Regions from separate parts of the Nocardiopsis sp. KDC1DS13DA1 genome, predicted to be linked through region 2. Evidence: predicted binding sites of a transcription regulator. Region 2 holds the regulator's gene; each other region holds the start of a gene.
The links. The regulator LexA, encoded in region 2, represses DNA repair genes until DNA is damaged. The targets are predictions, from matches to a motif close to TCGAACANNTGTTCGA.

Region 1 (7,049 bases), on a different contig from region 2:
GACACGCTGTTGGCGGCGGCGCCGTCGATCGCCGAGCGGCGGCCCGAGCCGGTGGTGGCGATCGCGGGGGACGGCCCGTTGTGGGGGGAGCTGCACGACACGGCCGCCGAGTTGAAGGCGGACGTGCGCATGCTCGGCCACCGGTCGGACGTGGCCGACCTGCTGGCGGCGGCGGACGTGTTCTGCCTGCCCAGTCGGTGGGAGGGGCCGTCTCTGGTGATCATGGAGGCGCTTCGGGCGGGGCTTCCGGTCGTGGCCACGCGTGTGGGCGGTATCCCGGACCTGTACACGGGGACGGTGCTCATGGTGCCGCCGGAGGATCCGTGTGCCCTGGCCTCGGCGGTCGGGCGGGTGTTGGACGAACCCGAGGTGGCCGGGGCGTTGCGCGCCCGCGCGCGTGCGGCGGCCCGGGACCTGCCCACGGAGGAGGACGCGGTGGCGGCGGCCGACGGGCTGTACGCGGCGGTCGCGCGGCGCAGGGTCTGATGCCGCCGGCGGGGTCCGGGGGGCGCCGGCGCGGAGCATGGTGAACGCCACCCCGCCACCGGCTTCCGTCCGTGGGTGTTTGATGACATGCTGGGTAGGGGTCGGGTTGTGCACCCATGTCATGAGGTGTGCCCCGGTACCCTTGTATTTCACGTGAGGGGAGTATCCCTGTCGCGGCGGAGCCGTCATCACGGAGCACAGTGTCGTGTTCCCGGTTCCGTCGGTTCGCGCCGGCGTCGGGCGAGCGGGAGAGACCTCCGGTAGTTCGACGTGCGCGCAGTGCTCCCGCGCGCACCGACCGGAGGAGTTTCCGACCGTGAGCGTTCCCCTGTGGGTATGGGCCGTCACCATCCTGGGCATGGTCGCCGTCCTGGCGATCGACCTGGCCATCGTCGACCACCCCTGGAGCAAGAAGAGCGGGCCCAAGGAGTTCGGGGTCCGCCAGGCCGCCTGGTGGGCGGCCTTCTACGTGGGTGTGGCCATCCTGTTCGGCTTCGGCCTGATGTACTTCGGCGGTTCGACCGCGGGCGCCGAGTACTTCGCCGGGTTCATCACCGAGAAGAGCCTGAGCGTCGACAACCTCTTCGTGTTCTACCTCCTCATGGGCGCCTTCGCGGTGCCCAGGAAGTACCAGCACGAGGTCCTGCTCATCGGCATCGTCATCGCGCTCGTCATGCGCGGCTTCTTCATCATCCTCGGCGCGCAGGTGATCAACGCCTGGAGCGAGGTCTTCTACCTCTTCGGCGCCTTCCTCATCTACACCGGTTACAAGATCGTCCGGGACCACCTGAAGGCCGACGAGGAGGAGAAGGACTTCACCCAGAACCCGGCGGTGCGCCTGGTCAAGCGGTTCTGGCCGGTCACCGACGACTACCACGGCGCGCACATGACCGTGAAGCTCGACGGCAAGCGGCACGTGACCCCGATGCTGCTGGTCATCGTCGCCATCGGTGTCGTCGACCTGGTCTTCGCCGTCGACTCCATCCCGGCCATCTTCGGCCTCACCCAGGACGCCTACATCGTCTTCACCGCCAACGCCTTCGCGCTGCTGGGGCTGCGCCAGCTGTACTTCCTGCTGGCCGGTCTCATGGACAAGCTCGTCTACATCAGCTGGGGCCTGTCCGCGATCATGGTCTTCATCGGCGTGAAGATGATCCTGCACGCGCTGCACGAGAACGGTGTGCACGCTCCGGAGATCGGTATCGGCGCCTCGTTGACCGTGATCATCGGCCTCATGGCGGTCACCATCGTCGCCAGCCTGGTCAAGTCCCGCGTCGACGCGCGCCGGCACTCCGCCGTCGAGGCGGCGGCGGAGGGGGACACCACGGCCGACCGTTCCTGAGCCCGGCCGGGGAGGGCGGCGCCGTCTGCCCCTCCCGGGGGAGTCGGACACGACCGGTTCTCGAAAACAACCGAATTCGAACGCCTGTTCGTCTATAGTGGTGGTGTCCGACGCTGAGCCGTTCGGGCACCACCACTTCCTCGAGGTGGAAGAAACCGCCACCGGTGGTCGTTAGTCTTGTCGGACGGGAGGGACCGCGGGCCCCGCGTCCTCCTCCCCACCCCCTTTCGAGCCCGGTTCCCGGGCCGGGGCGGCCGATTGACCGTTCACCGGACCGCGAAGTCCACACACGGGTCAGCCGACGTCGCGCGACGAGGTCCACGTCCTGTGCGCCCAAGCCGAAGGATGTCTCACTCGATGGTCGAACAACTGGTAGTCCGGGGAGCACGCGAGCACAACCTCAAGGACGTCTCGCTCGACCTGCCACGCGACTCCATGATCGTGTTCACCGGTCTGTCCGGGTCAGGTAAGTCCTCCCTGGCCTTCGACACGATCTTCGCCGAGGGGCAGCGGCGCTACGTCGAGTCCCTGTCGGCCTACGCCCGCCAGTTCCTGGGGCAGATGGACAAACCGGACGTCGACTTCATCGAGGGGCTCTCGCCCGCGGTGTCCATCGACCAGAAGTCCACCAGCCGCAACCCCAGGTCCACCGTCGGCACCATCACCGAGGTGTACGACTACCTGCGTCTGCTGTGGGCGCGCGTGGGCGTGCCGCACTGCCCCGAGTGCCGCCGCGAGATCGCCCGGCAGACCCCGCAGCAGATCGTGGACCGGGTTCTGGAGATGACCGAGGGCACCCGCTTCCAGGTGCTCGCCCCGGTCGTGCGCGGACGCAAGGGCGAGTACGTCGAGCTCTTCAAGGACCTCCAGAGCAAGGGCTTCACGCGTGCCGTCGTCGACGGCGCCGCCGTGCGGCTGGACGAGCCGCCCAAGCTCGGCCGCTACGACAAGCACGACATCGCCGTCGTCGTGGACCGCCTGAGCGTCAAGGCCTCCGCCCGGGGCCGCCTCACCGATTCGGTGGAGACCGCGCTCAAGCTCGCGGGCGGGACCATCGTCCTGGACTTCGTCGACCTGTCCGAGGACGACCCCGAGCGGGAGAAGGTCTTCTCCGAGCACCTGTACTGCCCCTACGACGACCTGTCCTTCGAACAGCTCGAACCGCGCTCGTTCTCCTTCAACGCCCCCTACGGCGCCTGCCCGGACTGCTCGGGCCTGGGCACCCGGATGGAGGTCGACGCCGACCTGCTCGTGCCGGACCCGGAGAAGACCCTGGCCGAGGGGGCGATCTCCCCGTGGACGGGCGGCACCAACTCCGGGTACTGGGACCGCATCCTCACGGCCCTGGGCGAGGCCGTCGGCTTCGACCTGGACACCCCGTGGGAGCGCCTGCCCCGCCGCGTGCGCAAGGCCATCCTGGAGGGCCACGACACCCAGGTCCACGTGACCTACCGCAACCGGTACGGGCGCAGCCGCTCCTACTACACCGAGTTCGAGGGCGTCATCCCCTGGGTCAAGCGGCGCCACTCCGAGACCGAGAGCGACTGGGGCCGTGAGCGGCTCGAGGGCTACATGCGCACGGTCCCCTGCCCCACCTGTGAGGGAACCCGCCTCAAGCCGGTGGTGCTGGCCGTGACGGTCGGCGGGAGGTCCATCGCCGAGGTCGCGCAGATGTCGCTGAGCCAGAGCGCCGCCTTCCTCGCCGACCTCAGGCTGTCGGACCGGGACATGGTCATCGCCGCCCAGGTGCTCAAGGAGATCAACGCCCGCCTGGGCTTCCTGCTGGACGTCGGTCTGGACTACCTCTCCCTGGCCCGCTCGGCCGGGTCGCTCTCCGGCGGTGAGGCCCAGCGCATCCGCCTGGCCACCCAGATCGGATCGGGCCTGGTCGGCGTGCTCTACGTCCTGGACGAGCCGTCCATCGGCCTGCACCAGCGTGACAACGCGCGGCTGCTGGAGACCCTGCAGCGGCTGCGCGACATCGGCAACACGCTGATCGTCGTCGAGCACGACGAGGACACCATCCGCGCCGCCGACTGGGTCGTGGACATCGGCCCGGGCGCGGGCGAGCACGGCGGCCACGTCGTGGTGTCGGGCATCGTGGACGAGCTGCTCACCGCCTCGGACTCGATGACCGGCGACTACCTGGCCGGGCGCCGCGCCATCGCGCTGCCCGAGTCGCGCCGCCCCCTCGGCAGGGGGCACGAGCTCGTCGTGCGCGGGGCGCGTGAGAACAACCTCGACGGGATCGACGTCACCTTCCCCCTGGGTGTGTTCACCGCGGTCACGGGTGTGTCCGGGTCGGGCAAGTCCACGCTGGTCAACGAGATCCTGTACAAGGCCCTGGCCAAGGAGCTCAACGGAGCGCGCGATGTCCCCGGGCGCCACCTGCGGGTCAACGGCACCGGCAAGGTCGACAAGGTCGTCCACGTCGACCAGAGCCCGATCGGCCGTACCCCGCGCTCCAACCCGGCCACCTACTCCGGGGTCTTCGACCACATCCGCAAGCTCTTCGCGCAGACGACCGACGCCAAGACGCGCGGCTACCAGCCGGGCCGGTTCTCCTTCAACGTCAAGGGCGGCCGGTGCGAGGCGTGCTCGGGTGACGGCACGCTCAAGATCGAGATGCAGTTCCTGCCCGACGTCTACGTGCCGTGCGAGGTGTGCCACGGTGCCCGGTACAACCGGGAGACCCTCCAGGTGCGGTACAAGGGCAAGAACATCTCCGAGGTGCTCGACATGCCCATCGCCGAGGCCCTGGAGTTCTTCGAGCCGATCAACGCCATCCGCCGGCACCTGCAGACCCTCACCGACGTGGGGCTGGGGTACGTGCGTCTGGGCCAGCCCGCCACGACCCTGTCCGGCGGTGAGGCCCAGCGGGTCAAGCTCGCCGCCGAGCTCCAGCGGCGCTCCACCGGCCGGACGGTGTACGTTCTGGACGAGCCCACCACGGGCCTGCACTTCGAGGACATCCGTAAGCTGCTGGGGGTGCTCAACCGGTTGACCGACACCGGTAACACGGTGATCGTCATCGAGCACAACCTCGACGTCATCAAGACCGCGGACCACGTCATCGACATGGGCCCCGAGGGCGGCTCCGGCGGCGGCCGGGTGGTGGCCCAGGGCACCCCCGAGGAGGTCGCCGCGGTCGCCGAGTCCTACACCGGTCAGTTCCTGGCCAAGATGCTCTGAACACCGGCGAACCGCCCAGGAGGTCGGACACCGTATGAACCAGCCACCCCCGGACCCCCACTGGAGAGCGCCCCGGGAGGGGTACCCGTACCGGGGAGTCCCGGGAGGCCCGGGGCACCAGGCCTCCGGGCCCTCGGACCCGGGGGAGCGACGGTACCCGCTGGCGTCCTGGTGGTCGCGGGTTCTGGCCCGCGCCGTCGACATGGTGGCGGTGGCGCTGCCCGCCCTGCTGGTGGCCCTGGTCCTTGCCCTGGTCTGGTTGGGGGTGCTCAACCTCCTGGGCGGGTCCGGCAGCGGTCCGCGGAGCTACGGGTACTTCCTGGTCGTCACGTTCTTCGTGCTCTACACCGGCTACGAGACCCTGGCGGTGGCCCGTTGGCAGCAGACCCTCGGCAAGCGGTTGGCGGGGGTCAAGGTGGCGCCGGCGGCCGCTGCGGGCCGCCTCGGCCCGGTGCCCCTCGCGGCCCTGACCGTCCGGGCCGCCCTGTTCGGTCTGCCCGTCCTGCTGTTCGCCCTGCCCGGGGCGCTGTGGTGGACGGCGGTCATGCCCCTGGCCCTCCTCACCGGGGGGATGGCCGCCTGGGACCGGCCCAACCAGCAGGGGATCCACGACAAGATCGCCGGAACCGTGGTGCTCGACGTGAGCTGACCCCCGCCCGGCGGGTGTCGGAGGGCGTGGGGCCACCCCTGGTCGGGACCGCCCCCAGCACCTACTACAGTTTGTAGTGTTGAACGTAGCGGTGCAGATGAGGAGCGTTCGGTCGTGTCCGGTCAGAGAACGTGCGGGTGCGGGATGAGCAGGCGCCGCCTGCTCGGGACGGCGGGGGCGGCCGCGGCCGTCACGGCCGGTGCCGCGGCCTGCGGTGAGCCGCCCAAGCCGCAGGACGTGCGGCGCGGCCATGTGGTCGGACAGACCACGGACGTCCCGGTGGGCGGTGGCGCGGTCTTCAGTGACAGCAAGCTCGTCGTCACCCAGCCCGAGGAGGGCGACTACCGCGCCTTCAGCGCGGCGTGCACGCACGGCGGCTGCACGGTCCAGGAGGTCACCGAGGTCATCGGCTGCCTGTGCCACGGAAGCCAGTTCGACCTGGTCACCGGGGAGGCGGTCGTGGGCCCGGCCACCGAGCCGCTGGAGCCGTTCACCGTCACCGTCGAGGGCACCGACATCATCCTCGACTAGGGCCCGTTCCTGGCGACGGTCACCGGCGGGGGTTGTCGTTCGGGTGCCCGGACACGGTCCGCAGCCAAGCCAAGGACCCAGAGAACACAGCCCGGGGCGCGCGACGAGCGGTGCCCGGCAGCGCCGCGGGGCCCGGAACACGGACGTGTTCCGGGCCCCGCGGCGCTCGGATCAGCTCTCCTCGGCCTCTTTGTGCTCCACCAGGGCCCTCTCGGCCCTGCGGGCGCTCCCCGGACGGCGGAAGGCCGAGGTGGGGAACCGGGCCGCGTAGTCGGCGTCGTCCCCGCCGGTGACGAACTCGGTGCGCTTTCGGGGCAGGGACTCGGGGTAGTGCTCGACCAGCCAGGCGGCCAGGTGCTCGCGGATCTCGCACGCGATGTTCCACTGGTCGCCGGTGTCGGCGGCGGTGGCGACCACCCGGACCACCACCAGGCCGTCGTCGAGGATGTCCACGACCTGGCAGGACCAGCTGCGGCCGTCCCAGTGCTTGCTGGCGGTGATGAGGCGGCCCGCCTCCTCGCGCAGGGCCTCGACCGGGACCTCCCAGTCCAGCGGCAGCATCACCTTCGCCATGATCTGCGTGCCCTGCTTCGTCCAGTTCTCGAAGACCATGGTGGTGAAGTTGGCGACCGGAACCACCAGGCGGCGCTCGTCCCAGATCTTCACCGTGACGTTGACCAGGGTCAGTTCCTCCACCCGGCCCCACTCGCCCTCGATGACGACGACGTCGCCGATGCGCAGGGAGTCGCTGAAGGCCAGCTGGAGGCCGGCGAACAGGTTGGCCAGGGTGGACTGGGCGGCCACACCGGCGACGATACCGATGATGCCCGCGGAGGCCAGCAGACCGGC
Region 2 (7,049 bases):
CAGCAGGGCGCCGAGGTTGGCGTAGCCGATGCCGAGCTGGCGGTAGGCGCGGGTGGTCTCCCCGATCCTCTCCGTGGGGAAGTCGGCGAAGGCGACGGAGATGTCCATCGCCGTGAACACCAGCTCCGTGAGGCGGGTGAACGTCCCCACGTCGAAGGTGCCGTCCTCGCGCAGGAACCTCAGCAGGTTGATCGAGGCGAGGTTGCAGGAGGAGTCGTCCAGGGAGAGGTACTCGGAGCACGGGTTGCTGGCGCTGATCCGGCCGGTCTCCGGGTTGGTGTGCCAGTCCTGGATGGCACCGTCGTACTGGATGCCCGGGTCCGCGCACTCCCAGGCGGCACGGGCCATGCGGTGGAACAGCTCCCCGGCGTCGACGGTGGCGATGACCTCGCCCGTGGTACGGGAGGTGAGGCCGAAGTCGGAGCCGTCCTCGACCGCGCGCATGAACGCGTCGCAGACCCGGACCGAGTTGTTGGCGTTCTGGTACTGGACGCTGAACATGTCGGCGCCGCCCAGGTCCACGTCGAATCCCGCGTCGCGCAGGGCGCGGATCTTGTGCTCCTCGTGCGCCTTGGTCTCGACGAACTCCTCGATGTCGGGGTGGTCGACGTCCAGCACGACCATCTTGGCGGCCCGGCGGGTGGCGCCGCCGGACTTGATCGTCCCGGCCGAGGCGTCGGCACCGCGCATGAAGGAGACCGGACCCGAGGCCGTACCGCCGGAGGAGAGCGGCTCCCGGCTGGAGCGGATACGGGACAGGTTCACACCCGCGCCGGAGCCGCCCTTGAAGATGATCCCCTCCTCCTTGTACCAGTCCAGGATCGACTCCATGGTGTCGTCGACGGAGAGGATGAAGCAGTTGTGCACGCGGATGTTCTCCGAGAGGTACTCACCGCTCTCGGTCTGGATGTCGTAGACCTCCATCGGCCCGAGGCACTCGACACGGGAGACTTCGAGATGCTCCGTCGCGCCCGCCGCCCCACCGGGGCGTTCGGGGCCGGGCTCCGGTTCCGGCGGCCCGGCCCCGTCGACGAAACCGATCTCCGCGTGGAAGGCGCTCCGGTCCCCCGGAGCCGGTATGCCCAGCGACCAGAGGTCACGGCGGCTCTGCCCCCGCTCCACCCTCCTGCGCACACGGGAGAGGACTCCGAAACGGAACAGGAGCCTCTGGACCCCCCGGACGAACTCCTCGGAGGGCATGTCCAGGCCGACGGGCGTCGGGCGTTCCCGGTCCGCGGCACCGCCCCCGGTCTGGAAGACGCTGCGCAGGTACGCGCGCACGACCGGCAGCGGAGCGGTGAACAGGAAGGGCGGGACCGCCGTGTCGGCGCCGCGCGTACGCAGCCCCCACCTCTCGACGAACCCGCCCAGACCCGTTCCGTACGAGCGTGTGCGTCGGCGGTCCGGGGACCGGCCGCGGTCCGTGACGGGGGTTTCCCCACGCTGCGCTTCCGGAAGGACCTCGTCGAGCGCGGCGGTCACCCACTCCAGCTCCGACGGGGTGGCGGTCGTCGCCTCGATGGTGGGTGACCGGTCGGTCCCCCCGTACCAAACGACGGATCCGGCGCACTGGAGCCAGCCCGCAAGAGCGGCCTGGGCGATGTCACCCGGACGGATCTCGGATTCACCGTGGGAGCCCCTCCTGTGCCACTGGAGGAGGTCACCCGGCCGGAGTTCCCCCGCGGGTACGAAGCGTCCCCGGGACGGACCGCTCCCGCCGCTCCGCCACACCAGGTGGTCCTCGGTGACGTCGAGCGGGTGCCCTGCCCCGGTGTGCAGGCGCAGGACCTGCTTGGTCCCGTTGGCCCTGGTCGCGACGACACGGGTCAGGCCGTGTCCGTCGTAGACCTTGGTTCCGACCGCGTCGTCGTCCACCAGTTCGCCGATGGGGACGAGCCCGGCCGGTGTACTCACCCTCGCACCGCGGGGCTGGCACGCCGAGACCTGCTGCGGTGAGGTCGTGCCGACGTTGAACCAGACCGGCGAGTTGAAGCTGAAGAGCTGGTGGACGAGCGCGTACTTGAGTTCGTGGTCGAAGGTCTGGGCGTCCTCGTCTCCCGCGAGGTAACCGTGCGAGCGGCCGGCCTCGGTGTAGGCACCCACGACGCGGTCGACGACCTGTTTGAGGCTCCACTCGCGTTCGGGGGTTCCCAGCGCCCCCCGGAAGTACTTGCTCGCCACGATCTGGGTGGCGTTCATCGACCACGAGGTGGGGAACTCCACACCGCGCTGCTCGAAATTGACCGTTCCGTCGCGCCAGTTGGTCATGACGACGTCGCGGCGTTCCCATTCGAGGGTGTCGTACGGATGGACACCGGGTGTGGTGAGGACACGCCCCATCCCGAGTCCCCCGCGTCCCGTCCGGTCACTCGTGTTCTCCGTCATGACGGCATCCCCCTGAGAACGCGTCGACGGCCCGGCCCGGGCCGGGCCATGCGGTGGAGGTGGTGGTGTTACTCCCCGTCCGCGCCGGGCCCGGCCTCGTGGTCCTGACGCAGGCTGGCGATCTCGGCCTCGAAGTCGGCCAGGCTCTCGAAGCCGCGGTAGACACTGGCGAAGTGCAGGTAGGCGACCTCGTCGAGTTCGCGCATGGGCCCGAGGATGGCCAGTCCGATCTCGTGTGCGGGGACCTCGGCCATGCCCCGGCTGCGGATCTCCTCCTCGACCCGCTGCCCGAGCTTGGCCAGGGCGTCCTCGGAGACGGGTCTGCCCTGGCAGGCCCGGCGCACCCCGGCGATGACCTTGGTACGGCTGAAGGGCTCGGTGACCCCGGAGCGTTTGGCGACCATCAGGAGGACGGTCTCCTGGGTGGTGAACCTGCGCTCACACACGGGGCAGGACCGTCGGCGGCGGATGGCCGCACCGTCGTCGGTGGACCTGCTGTCGATCACCCGGGTGTCCGGATGGCGGCAGAACGGACAATGCATCCCTGTTCACCTGCTTCCCTCGCGACGACCCGCACGTCCACTTAACCACAACTTCTGGACGACAACCTCCCCGACACACCCAGATGTTGTGGTCGAACCTAGACGCCCACGCATGGCGGCGCAACCTTGGACGTACGCGCGCTCCACGCACGCCCGGGCGGCCGCAGGCAGGGGCCCGGACAGCCGGAACACGGAGGGGGAGGGGGGCGGCGGACGGCCCGCGGACGGTGGACCGGGCCGCCCGAAATCCGCCTCCCAGGATAGCGCCGGCGCGCCGTTCGGCCGCCGAGGCACAGGGCACCCGGGAGTCGCCATCATCGCGCCCGCCGGGGTCGGCGCGCGAACCCCGGCGGGAAACGGCGAACCCCGGGGGACACGGACACACTCTGTTGACGCATTCCCGGGACACCGGCACGGGTACACGTGTACACGTAAGTGGAGGCCGGGAATTGACCGCGAAAACGCGTGCGCAATTGTCCGACCCCTCGAACGCTTGTTTGATATCACCGTCCGCAACGACTAATGTTGACGTTGATTTCACTCCGGTTTCGCCATCACGTGGGCCCACGGGTCGGCGCGGTCGCGGATCGGACGTGGCCAGTCACACAAGCAGGCCCTGACCGAACCGAACGCCGAGGAGGCCCGGCCGTGCCGGAGGAGAACCCCGGAACCACCACCGTCCTCTCGCCCGTGGGCGACGCGGGCGGGCCGACGCCCGACGCTCCCAAACTCACGGCGCGTCAGCAGAGCGTGCTGAACTGTATCCAGCGCTACGTACGGGAACGCGGTTTCCCGCCCTCGATAAGGGAAATCGGCGACGCGGTCGGCCTGTCCAGCCCCTCCAGCGTGGCGCACCAGCTCAAGGTGCTCCAGCGCAAGGGTTACCTGCACCGCGACCAGAACCGCCCACGCGCCGTCGAACTGCGCACCCCCGGCCGCCCGTCCGGTGCGCAGGCGGACCGCCCGGAGTTCACCGCCGACGCCGCACGCGCCGCCGCCGTGCCGCTCCTCGGCCGGATCGCCGCGGGCGGTCCGATCCTCGCCGAGGAGTCCGTGGAGGACGTGCTGTCCCTCCCCCGCCAACTGGTCGGCGAGGGGCGGCTGTTCATGCTCACCGTGGTCGGTGACTCGATGACGGAGGCCGCCATCACCGACGGCGACATGGTCGTGGTCCGCCAGCAGCAGGACGCCAACAACGGCGACATCGTGGCCGCCCTGCTGGACGACGAGGCCACCGTCAAGGTGCTGCGCCGCGAGGAGGACGGCCACGTGTGGCTCCTGCCCCGCAACGAGGCCTACGAGCCCATCAACGGAGACAACGCCACCATCCTCGGTAAGGTCGTCACGGTCATGCGCCGCGTCTGACCCGCTCCCCGGCCCGTCCGCCTGTCGGCGACGGGCCGGTCGCGCGGCGGAACACGTGCTTGCCGCGCACGCCCTAAGCTGAGAAGCGTGCCCACACCCACCGCCTCCCCCGCACACGGCCGCTGGCGGACGCTCGCCGCCGTCGGCGCGACCGTCGGCCTCCTGCTCTCCACCGCCTGCTCCGGCGAGGCTCCCCCGATCCCGCCGCCCGGAGTCAACGGATCGGCCCGGGACCTGTCGTTCACCGTGGACGGCGAGGAGGTGTTCGCGACGTTCACCGCGCCCCCGGGAACCGTCGGTACGGTGCCCGGCGCGCTCATCATCTCCGGCAGCGGCCCCACCGACCGGGACGGGAACGCGTCGGCGCGTCCCGACGCCGACACCAACCTCAACCTCGCCCGGGTGTTGGCCGAGGCCGGGGTCGCCTCGCTGCGCTACGACAAACTCGGCAGCGGCGAGACGGGACTGGGTGGCCTCGACCCGGACGAGCCGGTCGCCCCCGAGGTGTTCGACCGCCAGGTGGCCGCCGCCTACGAGGAGCTGCTCGCCCAGTCCGAGGTGGACCCCGAGCGCACCGCCGTCGTCGGGCACAGTGAGGGCGCCCTGTTCGCCCTGCGCGCCCACGAACTCGTGGCCGCCTCACCCGCTCTGGTCCTGGCAGCCCCACCCGGAACCCGCTACCTGGACCTCATCGACCGCCAGCTCACCGAGAGGGTCCGCGTGGCCGAGGCGCGCGAACAGCTCGGTGAGGTCGACAGCGTCGAGCTGCTCTCCGACGCCCGGGCGGGACGTGCTGCTCTGCGCGGCGGGCGCACCCTGCCCGACGGCCTGTCATCCGCTCTGGAGAACGTCTACTCCGAGCAGAACGCGGCCTTCCTGTCCTGGATCGACGCCTTCGACCCCGTGGAACTGGCCCGGGACGTCCCCGAGGGCACACCGGTGCTGGTGCTGTGGGGCGACCAGGACGCCCAGATCACCCGGTCGGACGTGGACCGCCTCATGACCGGGTTCGCCGACGCCGAACGCGTCGACGTCCCCGGCGCCGACCACGTGTTCCGTGAGTTCAGGGACGAGCCCGGTGCCGCCGTACTCGACGCCGACCGACCCTTCGCCCCGGAGGTCGCCCCGGCCCTGGAGGAGTTCCTCGACCGAGCCTGGTGACCGTCCCCGCCGGGCACCCCGGTCAGGCGGGCAGTTCGGCGACCACGGCGCGGGCGAGCTCCTCGGCCGTCTGCACCCCTCGTTGCGCCTCCGCCGCGCGCGCGACACCGTAGTCGGCGGCGGCGCCGTAGCAGGTCTCCACGTACAGGTTGGACACGCGGGCGCCCACACAGGCGAACGGGAAGTCGGACTCGTCGGTCCAGGAGACCGCCTCGTCGCCGACACCGTCCACGGCGGTCGTGTCCTGGTTCGCGGTGGTGTTCCGCAGGTTCTCGGTGGCCGTCTCGATCCCGCCGGGGTTGGGCGCGGCCACCATCACCAGAGTCGCGAACGACGGCACCGCCTCCCCCGGCCCCGCCGGGGTGGCCCACCGGCACTGCCAGCCGGTACCGAACGCGTCCTGCTGGCCGCCGAGCGGCTCCTGGATCTCCAGGGTGTGCGAGGGGACCGCGGCGTCGAGGACCTCGGTCTCCCCCGACGCGCACTCCGGTGCGGCCTCGAAGTCACCCGACTCCAGGGACTCGCGGTTGAGGGCGAACCACACGCCTCCGGCGATGAGCAGGACCACCACCAAGGCCAGGGCCGTGACACCGACGACCGCGCACCCCCGGCTCTGGGGCTGCGTCGCCGGGACGGGCGGACGGGGGGCCTGAGGGATCACAGCGCCTCCACGAGTTGCTCCGCGACGCGCACGGTCAGCTCACGCGCGTCCTCACGGTCGGCGGGCCCGTCCCCGGAGACACCGGAGTAGGCCACCCGGACCAGCAGGTTGTCGGTGGTGAAGGCCAGGTCGGCGGTGCCCCGTGCCTCGTCCGCCCACACGCGCCCCCCGACGTCCGACGGGAGCCGTACTCCCTCGCTCGCCGGTGGTACCAGGGCGGCCAGGGCCCGTTCGGCCTGTTCGGTGCCTGCGACGGGCTCTTCGCCGGAGGTGTCGGTGAACAGAGCGGAGAACTCCACCCGCAGCACACCCGGGTCATCGGCGGCGCCCAGCGAACTCCACGTGCACACGGCGTTGTCGCCGCCCGGCCGCGGACCGGACTCGACGGCCTCGGGCACCGCACCGGGCAGGGCCTCCTCGACCGCGGAACCGGGTACGGCGGCGCAGTCGGGGGCGGCGGTGTGGACGTCGTCGGTACCGGGGACGTCGGGGTCGCCGCCGGCCAACACGAGCCCGCCGCCGATCGCCACCGCGGAGAGCACCGCGGCACCGCACACGATGACGGCGCCGCGTACCAGCGGACCACCCGACCTACCGGATCGGGACACCCGGCCACCGCCTCCCTGTCGGTCGTGGCTCGTTCCGGCGTGTCACACGGGGGCGGCGACCGCCGGTCGCGACCGCCGCCCCAGACGCCGGATCAGCCGACGACGATGTTCACCAGCTTCGGCGCGCGGACGATCACCTTGCGGATCTGCTTGTCACCGATGAATCCCCGGGCCTTCTCCGAGGCCAGCGCGAGCCGCTCCAGCTCCGCCGGGTCGATGTCGGGCGCCACGGACAGCTTGTCCCGGACCTTGCTCTGCACCTGCACCACGCAGGTCACGGACTCCTGGACCAGCAGCTCCGGGTCCGCCTCGGGCCAGTTGCCGACG
Region 3 (7,049 bases), on a different contig from region 2:
CCGCCCCGGAAGGGGATGACGTTGGGGCTGGGCCGGTCGTCCGCCGCCTCCGGAGCGGCGTCGGCCGTCACCGCCTCCTCCGGCGGCGCGGAGCCGGACTCCGCCGGGGGCCGCGCCGCGTCCGCCCCGTGCTCCGCCGGGTCGGGTTCGGCCACCGCCGGAATCGGTTCCGTGGGCGCGGAGGCGGCGGGCGCCGGGGCGGACGGCCGCGAGGACTGGCGGAACGGATTCGTCCCCCCGCCGCGGCTCGGCTGGGCTCCGCGCCCCGACTCGGGCAGTCCCTCCAGGAGGCCGCCGAGCTCCGAGGCGCCCTGCCCGCTCTGCTCCCGGGAGTCCCCCCGGTCGCCGTCGCGCCGGGCCGACTCGCGGTCACCGTTGGTCATGATCGCTCCCCGAAGAGGTGTGTCGACTACCCGTTGTCCACCTGATCCGACATAGACCCGTAAGCGTAGTCCGCGACGTTTGTTCCGTTCACCCGGGTCCCCACCAGGGCTGACCTTCCCGACTCCCCCAAGGACCACATGCGTACCAACTCTGTCAGAACCCGCTCCGGAACACCGTCGGCGCCGACGGCACCCCCGACGGATCCGGAGGCGCTCCACCCGAACCCCGCCCCGGAGGACCGCGCCCGGCCCACCTGGCCACGGATTCCGTCCCCGAGCGCACCGCGCGGGAACGAACCGGCGTCCGGTCGCCGAACCGGTTCCGACAGCCGATTCGGCGCGCCGAAACCCCTACGGGAACGGGCCTGTGCAAGGCTGTGCGCACTTTCCCCGGCCCCGGGAAGAACCCGCTCCCGCCCCGGCGCCGGACGACTGACACCCAGCGTCCGCCCCCACCGCCGACGGGACCCCCAGACCTGCACCCACGAGAAGGACGACGTATGCGACGCCGCTCATTCCTCACCGGTTCCACCGCCCTCGCGGGCCTGACCGCGCTCGGCACCGCGCTGCCCGCGCGCGGCCCCGCCATGGCCGACACGGCCCTGGAGATCCCCCGTGTGATCGCCGAGCCGTCCCCGGAGACCGGCGGCCTCGTCCGGCCGGACACCCGCTTCGACGTGGTGACCGTGACCCGACCCGCGACGGCCGCGGCCGAACCGGCGATCCGCTTCGAGACGGGCGGCGGCCTCGGCCCCTGGGAACCCCTGCACCTGCACACCTCGGGCCGGGACGACCGGGACCCCGACTCCTCCGCCCTCGTCCGCGCCCCTGAGGGGGCCACCGGCTACGAGGTGCGCGGCGGAGCCAGGACGACGGCCCTGAACCTGAGCGACGGGGAGGCGCTGCGGTTCGACGGCCCGGCGCGCACGTCGCTGTCGGCGGAGGGCGACGGCTACCAGACCCTGGGCGGCTCCTCCGGGCGCCCGTCCGCGCGGTTCGTGACCCGCTCGGGCTGGGGTGCCGACGAGTCGTACCGCTTCGACGACGAGGGCAACGACCTCTGGCCCGCCGAGTTCCACCCCGTACAGGCGCTCACCGTGCACCACACCGCGCTGGCGACCACCGGCGACCACGCCGCCGACGTGCGGGCCGTCTACCACCTGCACGCGGTCGAGCTGGCGTGGGGGGACATCGGCTACCACGCGCTCATCGCCCCCGACGGCACGGTCTACGAGGGCCGCCACTCGGGCGGGGACGGGGTGCCGGTCTTCTCCGGGTGGCCCCGGCCGGGCCGGGCCGAGTCGGTGACGGCCGGGCACGCCTACACGTTCAACCACGGCAACATCGGTGTGTGCCTGCTCGGTGACTTCACCGACGAGCTGCCCACCCGGGCCGCGCGGGACTCCCTCGTCAACGTCCTGCGCGTGCTGTGCGCGGTGTCGGGGGTGGACCCGGCCGCGGAGATCGAGTACGTCCACCCGGGTACCGGCGCGACGACACCGGCCCGGACGATCTCGCGCCACCGCGACTGGCTGGACACCGAGTGCCCGGGCAACGCGTTCTCCGCGGTGTTCGATACCGAGATCCGCCAGCGGGTCATCCGCGGCCGGGCCTGACCCTCCGTCGGGACGGGCGCATGACGGGCGGGGGAGCCCCGGGGGCGGGGCACCACTCTCGGGAGGCTCCCCCGCCCCTGCGCACCGGAACAGCCATGCCGCCTTTACGACGTAGATCATTCTGGTGACCGAGTGCCGTTTCCCGCGCATTAGGGTGTGCGCATCATCCGACGACCGAGGACCCGCCGCACCCATGCCCGACACCCCACCGACCTCCCCCGCCAGGCGCACCCTGCCCTCCGTGATCCTGGAGACGGAACGGCTGCGACTGCGCGCGTTCGTCGAGGACGACATCGACGACGTCCACCTGACCTACGCCGACCCCGGCCTCCAGAGGTGGGTGCCGCTCCCCGAACCCGGCGTCCCCTACACGCGCGAGAACGCCGAGCGGTGGTGTCGGCTGCTCGCCCCCGCCCTGCGGGCCGACGGCGACGGACAGCACTGGGCCGCCGTGGAGAAGCGGACGGGCCGCCTGGCGGGATCGATCAGCCTGCTGCGCACGGACTGGCCCTCGATGCGGACCGAGGTCGGCTACGTGGTCTCCCCCCGGGCGCGGGGGCACGGGTTCGCGACCGAGGCGGTCGTGGCGGTATCACGCTGGGCGATCGACCAGGGTTTCCAACGCGTGGAACTCAAGGCCGCCACCGGGAACACGGGGTCGCGGAGGGTGGCGGAGAAGGCCGGGTTCGTGTTCGAGGGGGTCGAGCGCAACGCGATGCCGCTGCACGAGGGCCGCACCGACCTGGCGGCCTACAGCCTCGTCCCCTCCGACCTGGGCCGCTGACCGGACTCGGACACCGGCGGAGGGCGCCGCGCGCCACCCGGGGATCAGTCCCAGACCCGGGACAGCAGCCACGCGCCGGTCGCGGTGTCATGGCGCAGTTCGTACACCCCCTGGGAGTGGGCGGTTCCCGCCTCCACCCGCCAGTGGCGGCGTTCGGGGGCCCGCGGCGCGCTGGCCGGACTCCAGTCCATGCGCACGGTCACCCAGTGGTCGAGGATCCTGCGCACCCCGAACACCCGGCCGTTCCAGGTGAACCTGGCCGGACGCCCGGCGTCCTCGACGACCGTGACCTCCGCCCCGTAGTACCGTCCCACCGCACTTCCCCTCACCCTCGACCGCCCCCGTTCCGACACACGCACCGGGCCGCCCGCCCGGGGAAGAACGGACCAGAGTTCGAACATGTGTTCTAACACTAGCGAAATCGGGGCGTCCGGGGAACCGTTTCGCGGGCGGGCCGATGGCCGGCGGCACCCTGGAGGGTCTGGCCCTGGAGGTCGCCGCGGTGCTCACCGCCATCCCCGGGTCCGGGGTGGTCCACCGCGACCTCAAGCCCGCCAACGCCCTGCTGTCCGGCGTCGGGCCCAAGGTCATCGACTTCGGCACCGCCCGCGCGCTGGACGCCACGGACGGCGGGACGACCCGCTCCCGGACGACGCGGAGGAGCCCGAGGGCAGGCACCGGGCGGGGGTCGTGACCCGGGTAGGCCCCGGGAGCAGCCCGCTCGGCGTGCTCTACACCCACTTCTCCGTGCACGAGATCCTCACCGAGGACCAGGCCGCGTTTTTCGGGTCCTCCGCTGCGCTGCGGACCGTGTCCGGGCGCCCGAAGGTCAGGGACGGTCCCTCCTCGGCCGCGCCCGCCGCTCGTTCCCCGCTCCGAGGCCCGCCCCGTCGTGCGCGACCCTGCCGGCGCCCGGACGACCACCCCCTCCGGTGACCGTCCCGAAAAACCGGCCCCAACCGGGAACCGGTGCGCGACGGCGCCGGGTCCGGCTGGCATGATGCGGGCAGTCGGACCCAGCGAAGGAGTGGACCAGTGCGCGCCATCGTCATCGAGGAACACGGCGGCCCCGAGGTACTGCGGCTGACCGAGGCGGACGCTCCCGAACCCGGCCCCGGCGAGGTCCTGGTCGACGTGACCGCCCGCGGGGTCAACTTCATCGACATCTACCAGCGCGAGGGCCAGTACGACGTCCCCCTCCCCTACGTCCCCGGGATGGAGGCGGCCGGTGTCGTCGCGGCCGTGGGCGAGGGTGTGCGCGACCTGTCCGTCGGTCAGCGGGTCGGATGGGCGATGGCCCCCGGCGGCTACGCGGACCGGGCGGTCGTCCGGGCCTCCGTCGTCGTCCCGGTCCCCGACGGGGTCCGCGACGAGCAGGCGGCGGCGCTCCTCCTCCAGGGGTTCACCGCCCACTACCTGACGTACTCCGTGTACCCCGTGGCGAAGGGTGACACCGTCCTGGTGCACGCGGCCGCGGGCGGAACCGGCCTGCTCATCACCCAGCTGGCCAAGGAGCGGGGCGCCCGGGTCATCGGCACCGTGTCCACCGGGGAGAAGGAGCGGCTCGCCCGGGAAGCGGGAGCGGACGAGGTCATCCGCTACACCCGGACCCCGGTGGCCGACGCGGTACGCGACCTCACCGACGGCCGCGGGGTCGCCGCGGTCTACGACGGGGTCGGCAGGGACACCTTCGACGCGAGCCTGGCGTCGCTGCGCCCGCGCGGTGTGCTGGCGCTGTTCGGCCAGTCCAGCGGGATGGTGCCGCCCGTGGACCCGCTGCGGTTGACCCAGGCCGGGTCGGTGTACCTCACGCGGCCGTCCCTGGGGACCTTCGTGGCCGAGCGCGAGGAGCTGATGGGACGGGCGCGCGACCTGTTCGGGCTGCTGGCGGCCGGACGGCTGGACGTCCGGATCGGCGGACGCTACCCGCTGGCCGAGGCGGCGCGGGCCCAGAGCGACCTCGCCGGCCGCAGGACCACGGGCAAACTCCTGCTCGTCTGATCCGCGGGCCCCGGAGAGCCGGGACCCTCGGGTCCTCCCGGGGCTCCGGTCCTCCCGGCTCCGCGCTTCCTCGGCTCCCCGCCGCTGCTCAGGCCCCCTCACGCGGGTTGGGCATCGAGCCCATACTGGCGCCCGCCCTGCGCACGTCGTCCCGCGCGTCGGCCACCGCGCGCTCGGCCGCCTCGGCGGCCTCCACCGCGGCCTGCTCCGAGGAGGACCGCTCCGACTCGTCCGCCGCCGTGATCCGGGCGGGTCCGGTCCCGATCCGCTCCGACTCCTTCTCCGTGGAGGGCACGGACGCGGCGGCCTCGCCCGAGAACGCGTGGGTGACGTTCTTGATCGCCTCGGTCAGCTCGCCGGGGATCACCCAGAACGTGTTGCCCTCACCCTGCGCCAGGTGCGGCAGGGTCTCCAGGTACTTGTAGGCGAGCAGCTTGGCGTCGGCGTCGTTGGCGTGCACCGCCTGGAACACCCGTTCCACGGCCTTGGCCTCACCGTCGGCGCGCAGGATGGCGGCCTGCTGGTCGCCCTGGGCCTCCAGGATCGCCTGCTGCCGGGCGCCCTCGGCCTTGAGGATCCGGGCCTGGCGCTCACCCTCGGCGTGCAGGATGGCGGCCCGCTTGTCACGGTCGGCCCGCATCTGCTTCTCCATCGCCTCCTTGATGGTGGGCGGCGGGTCGATCGCCTTGATCTCGACCCTGTTGACGCGGATCCCCCACTTGCCCGTGGTGTCGTCGAGGACACCCCGCAGGCGGGTGTTGATCTCCTCCCGGGACGTGAGCGTGCGCTCCAGGTCCATGGAGCCGATCACGTTGCGCAGGGTGGTGACGGTGAGCTGGTCGATCGCCTGGAGGAAGTTGGCGACCTCGTAGGCCGCGGCCTTGGGCTGGGTGATCTGGTAGTAGAGGACGGTGTCGATGTTGACGACGAGGTTGTCCTCGGTGATCACCGGCTGGGGCCGCGAGCTGAAGACGTGTTCGCGAAGGTCGAACTTGGTGTTGACGCGGTCCACACCCGGGATGATGAAGTTCAGCCCTGGGTTGAGCGTCCGGATGTAGCGCCCGAAGCGCTCGATGTTGTAGGCCCTCGCCTGCGGGACGATACGGATCGCCGACAGCGCGATGGCCACGAGGATGACCGCGAGGATGACGAAGGGAATAGCCGGGTCGATCATGTCCGCACCTGACCTTGGGGTCGTGGATGTGGCTCGGGACTGTTCGGAACTGTGGTGCCCGTCGCCTCCGGGCTCAGGGCAGGGCCTCCCGGGGGTAGACCACGGCGGTGGCGCCGTCGATCTCCATGACGTCGACGTGCGTGCCGATCGGGATCACCAGGTCCTCGTCGATGCAGCGTGCCGACCACTCCTCTCCGGAGAGTTTGATCAGCCCGTGGTCGCCGTCGACCTCCCGGAGGACCACACCGGAGCGCCCCACCAGCGCGGCGGTGCCCGAGCGCGCGTCGGGACCGCGGGTCATCTGCCGCTGCATGATCGGGCGGACCAGGACGAGACCGGCGACGGCGGTCGCGGCGAATCCGATGACCTGCACGGCCACGGGCAGTCCGATGGCGCCCAGGAGCGCGGCGACGAGCGCCGCCACGGCGACGAGCCCCAGCACGAAGGTCAGTGTGAACGCCTCGGCGACTCCGAGGGCGCCAGCGAGGATCATCCAGATCAGCCAGTCGGGCATGTTCTGCGGCCCTCCCGCGACGTATCGGGTAATCCTTAAGCTACCCACACGAGACGGACGAAGCACGCGATCCGACGGAGTGATCGGCGCTGTGGCCGTCGATGCGGCACCGCGGGCACCGAGCGCACGGGCACACTCCCGCACGCCGCACGTACCCACGAAAGAAGTCCGCCCGTGGACGGGCGGACAGGACGCCGGACGCGGGTACGGCCGCGGCCGGGCGGACGCACGGGGCCGCCGCCGCGGGAGGCACACGCGGCCGCGGCCCGCGGCACCCCCGTGGGAGGCACCGCGGGCCGCGGCCCGGGTGGCCCGGTCAGCCGACCGGAGGCACTACCGTCCGCCGGAGAACTGGTAGACCATCTGGTACGTGGGCCGGTTCTGCCAGGCGATCGGCCACATACCGATCCCGCCGACCGCCTGGTGGTCCACCGCGTCGGCACACACCTGGTCCCCGGCCGAACAGGGTCCGCCGCCCGGGTAGACCTCCTCCGCGGGGACGGCCGCCGCCTCCGCGAGGGTGTCGAGCAGGACCGTGCGGCAGGCGTCGAGGTCTCCCCCGCCGCAGTAGGTCTCG

Region 1: a site for LexA is predicted at 1,905-1,920, ahead of uvrA (excinuclease ABC subunit UvrA). Genes of this name have one in related genera too.
Region 3: a site for LexA is predicted at 3,177-3,192, ahead of ACTVAJ_RS05720 (DUF6504 family protein). Genes of this name have one in related genera too.

What each region holds. Positions count from the first base shown of each region.
Region 1 covers NZ_JBVMUY010000016.1:111,879-118,927, reverse strand. The annotation lists gene ACTVAJ_RS11760 (glycosyltransferase family 4 protein) at 1-486, shown strand, start outside; gene ACTVAJ_RS11755 (TerC family protein) at 803-1,828, shown strand; gene uvrA (excinuclease ABC subunit UvrA) at 2,186-5,020, shown strand; gene ACTVAJ_RS11745 (RDD family protein) at 5,055-5,669, shown strand; gene ACTVAJ_RS11740 (Rieske (2Fe-2S) protein) at 5,814-6,200, shown strand; gene ACTVAJ_RS11735 (mechanosensitive ion channel family protein) at 6,372-7,049, opposite strand, start outside.
Region 2 covers NZ_JBVMUY010000009.1:96,071-103,119, forward strand. The annotation lists gene ACTVAJ_RS06810 (vitamin B12-dependent ribonucleotide reductase) at 1-2,385, opposite strand, end outside; gene nrdR (transcriptional regulator NrdR) at 2,454-2,927, opposite strand; gene lexA (transcriptional repressor LexA) at 3,576-4,292, shown strand; gene ACTVAJ_RS06825 (alpha/beta hydrolase family protein) at 4,380-5,453, shown strand; gene ACTVAJ_RS06830 (hypothetical protein) at 5,476-6,114, opposite strand; gene ACTVAJ_RS06835 (hypothetical protein) at 6,111-6,722, opposite strand; gene leuS (leucine--tRNA ligase) at 6,815-7,049, opposite strand, start outside.
Region 3 covers NZ_JBVMUY010000006.1:45,853-52,901, forward strand. The annotation lists gene cobT (nicotinate-nucleotide--dimethylbenzimidazole phosphoribosyltransferase) at 1-383, opposite strand, end outside; gene ACTVAJ_RS05710 (peptidoglycan recognition protein family protein) at 884-1,999, shown strand; gene ACTVAJ_RS05715 (GNAT family N-acetyltransferase) at 2,193-2,783, shown strand; gene ACTVAJ_RS05720 (DUF6504 family protein) at 2,828-3,097, opposite strand; partial or broken gene ACTVAJ_RS05725 (protein kinase domain-containing protein) at 3,229-3,450, shown strand; gene ACTVAJ_RS05730 (quinone oxidoreductase family protein) at 3,819-4,784, shown strand; gene ACTVAJ_RS05735 (SPFH domain-containing protein) at 4,873-5,955, opposite strand; gene ACTVAJ_RS05740 (NfeD family protein) at 6,032-6,472, opposite strand; gene ACTVAJ_RS05745 (penicillin acylase family protein) at 6,806-7,049, opposite strand, start outside.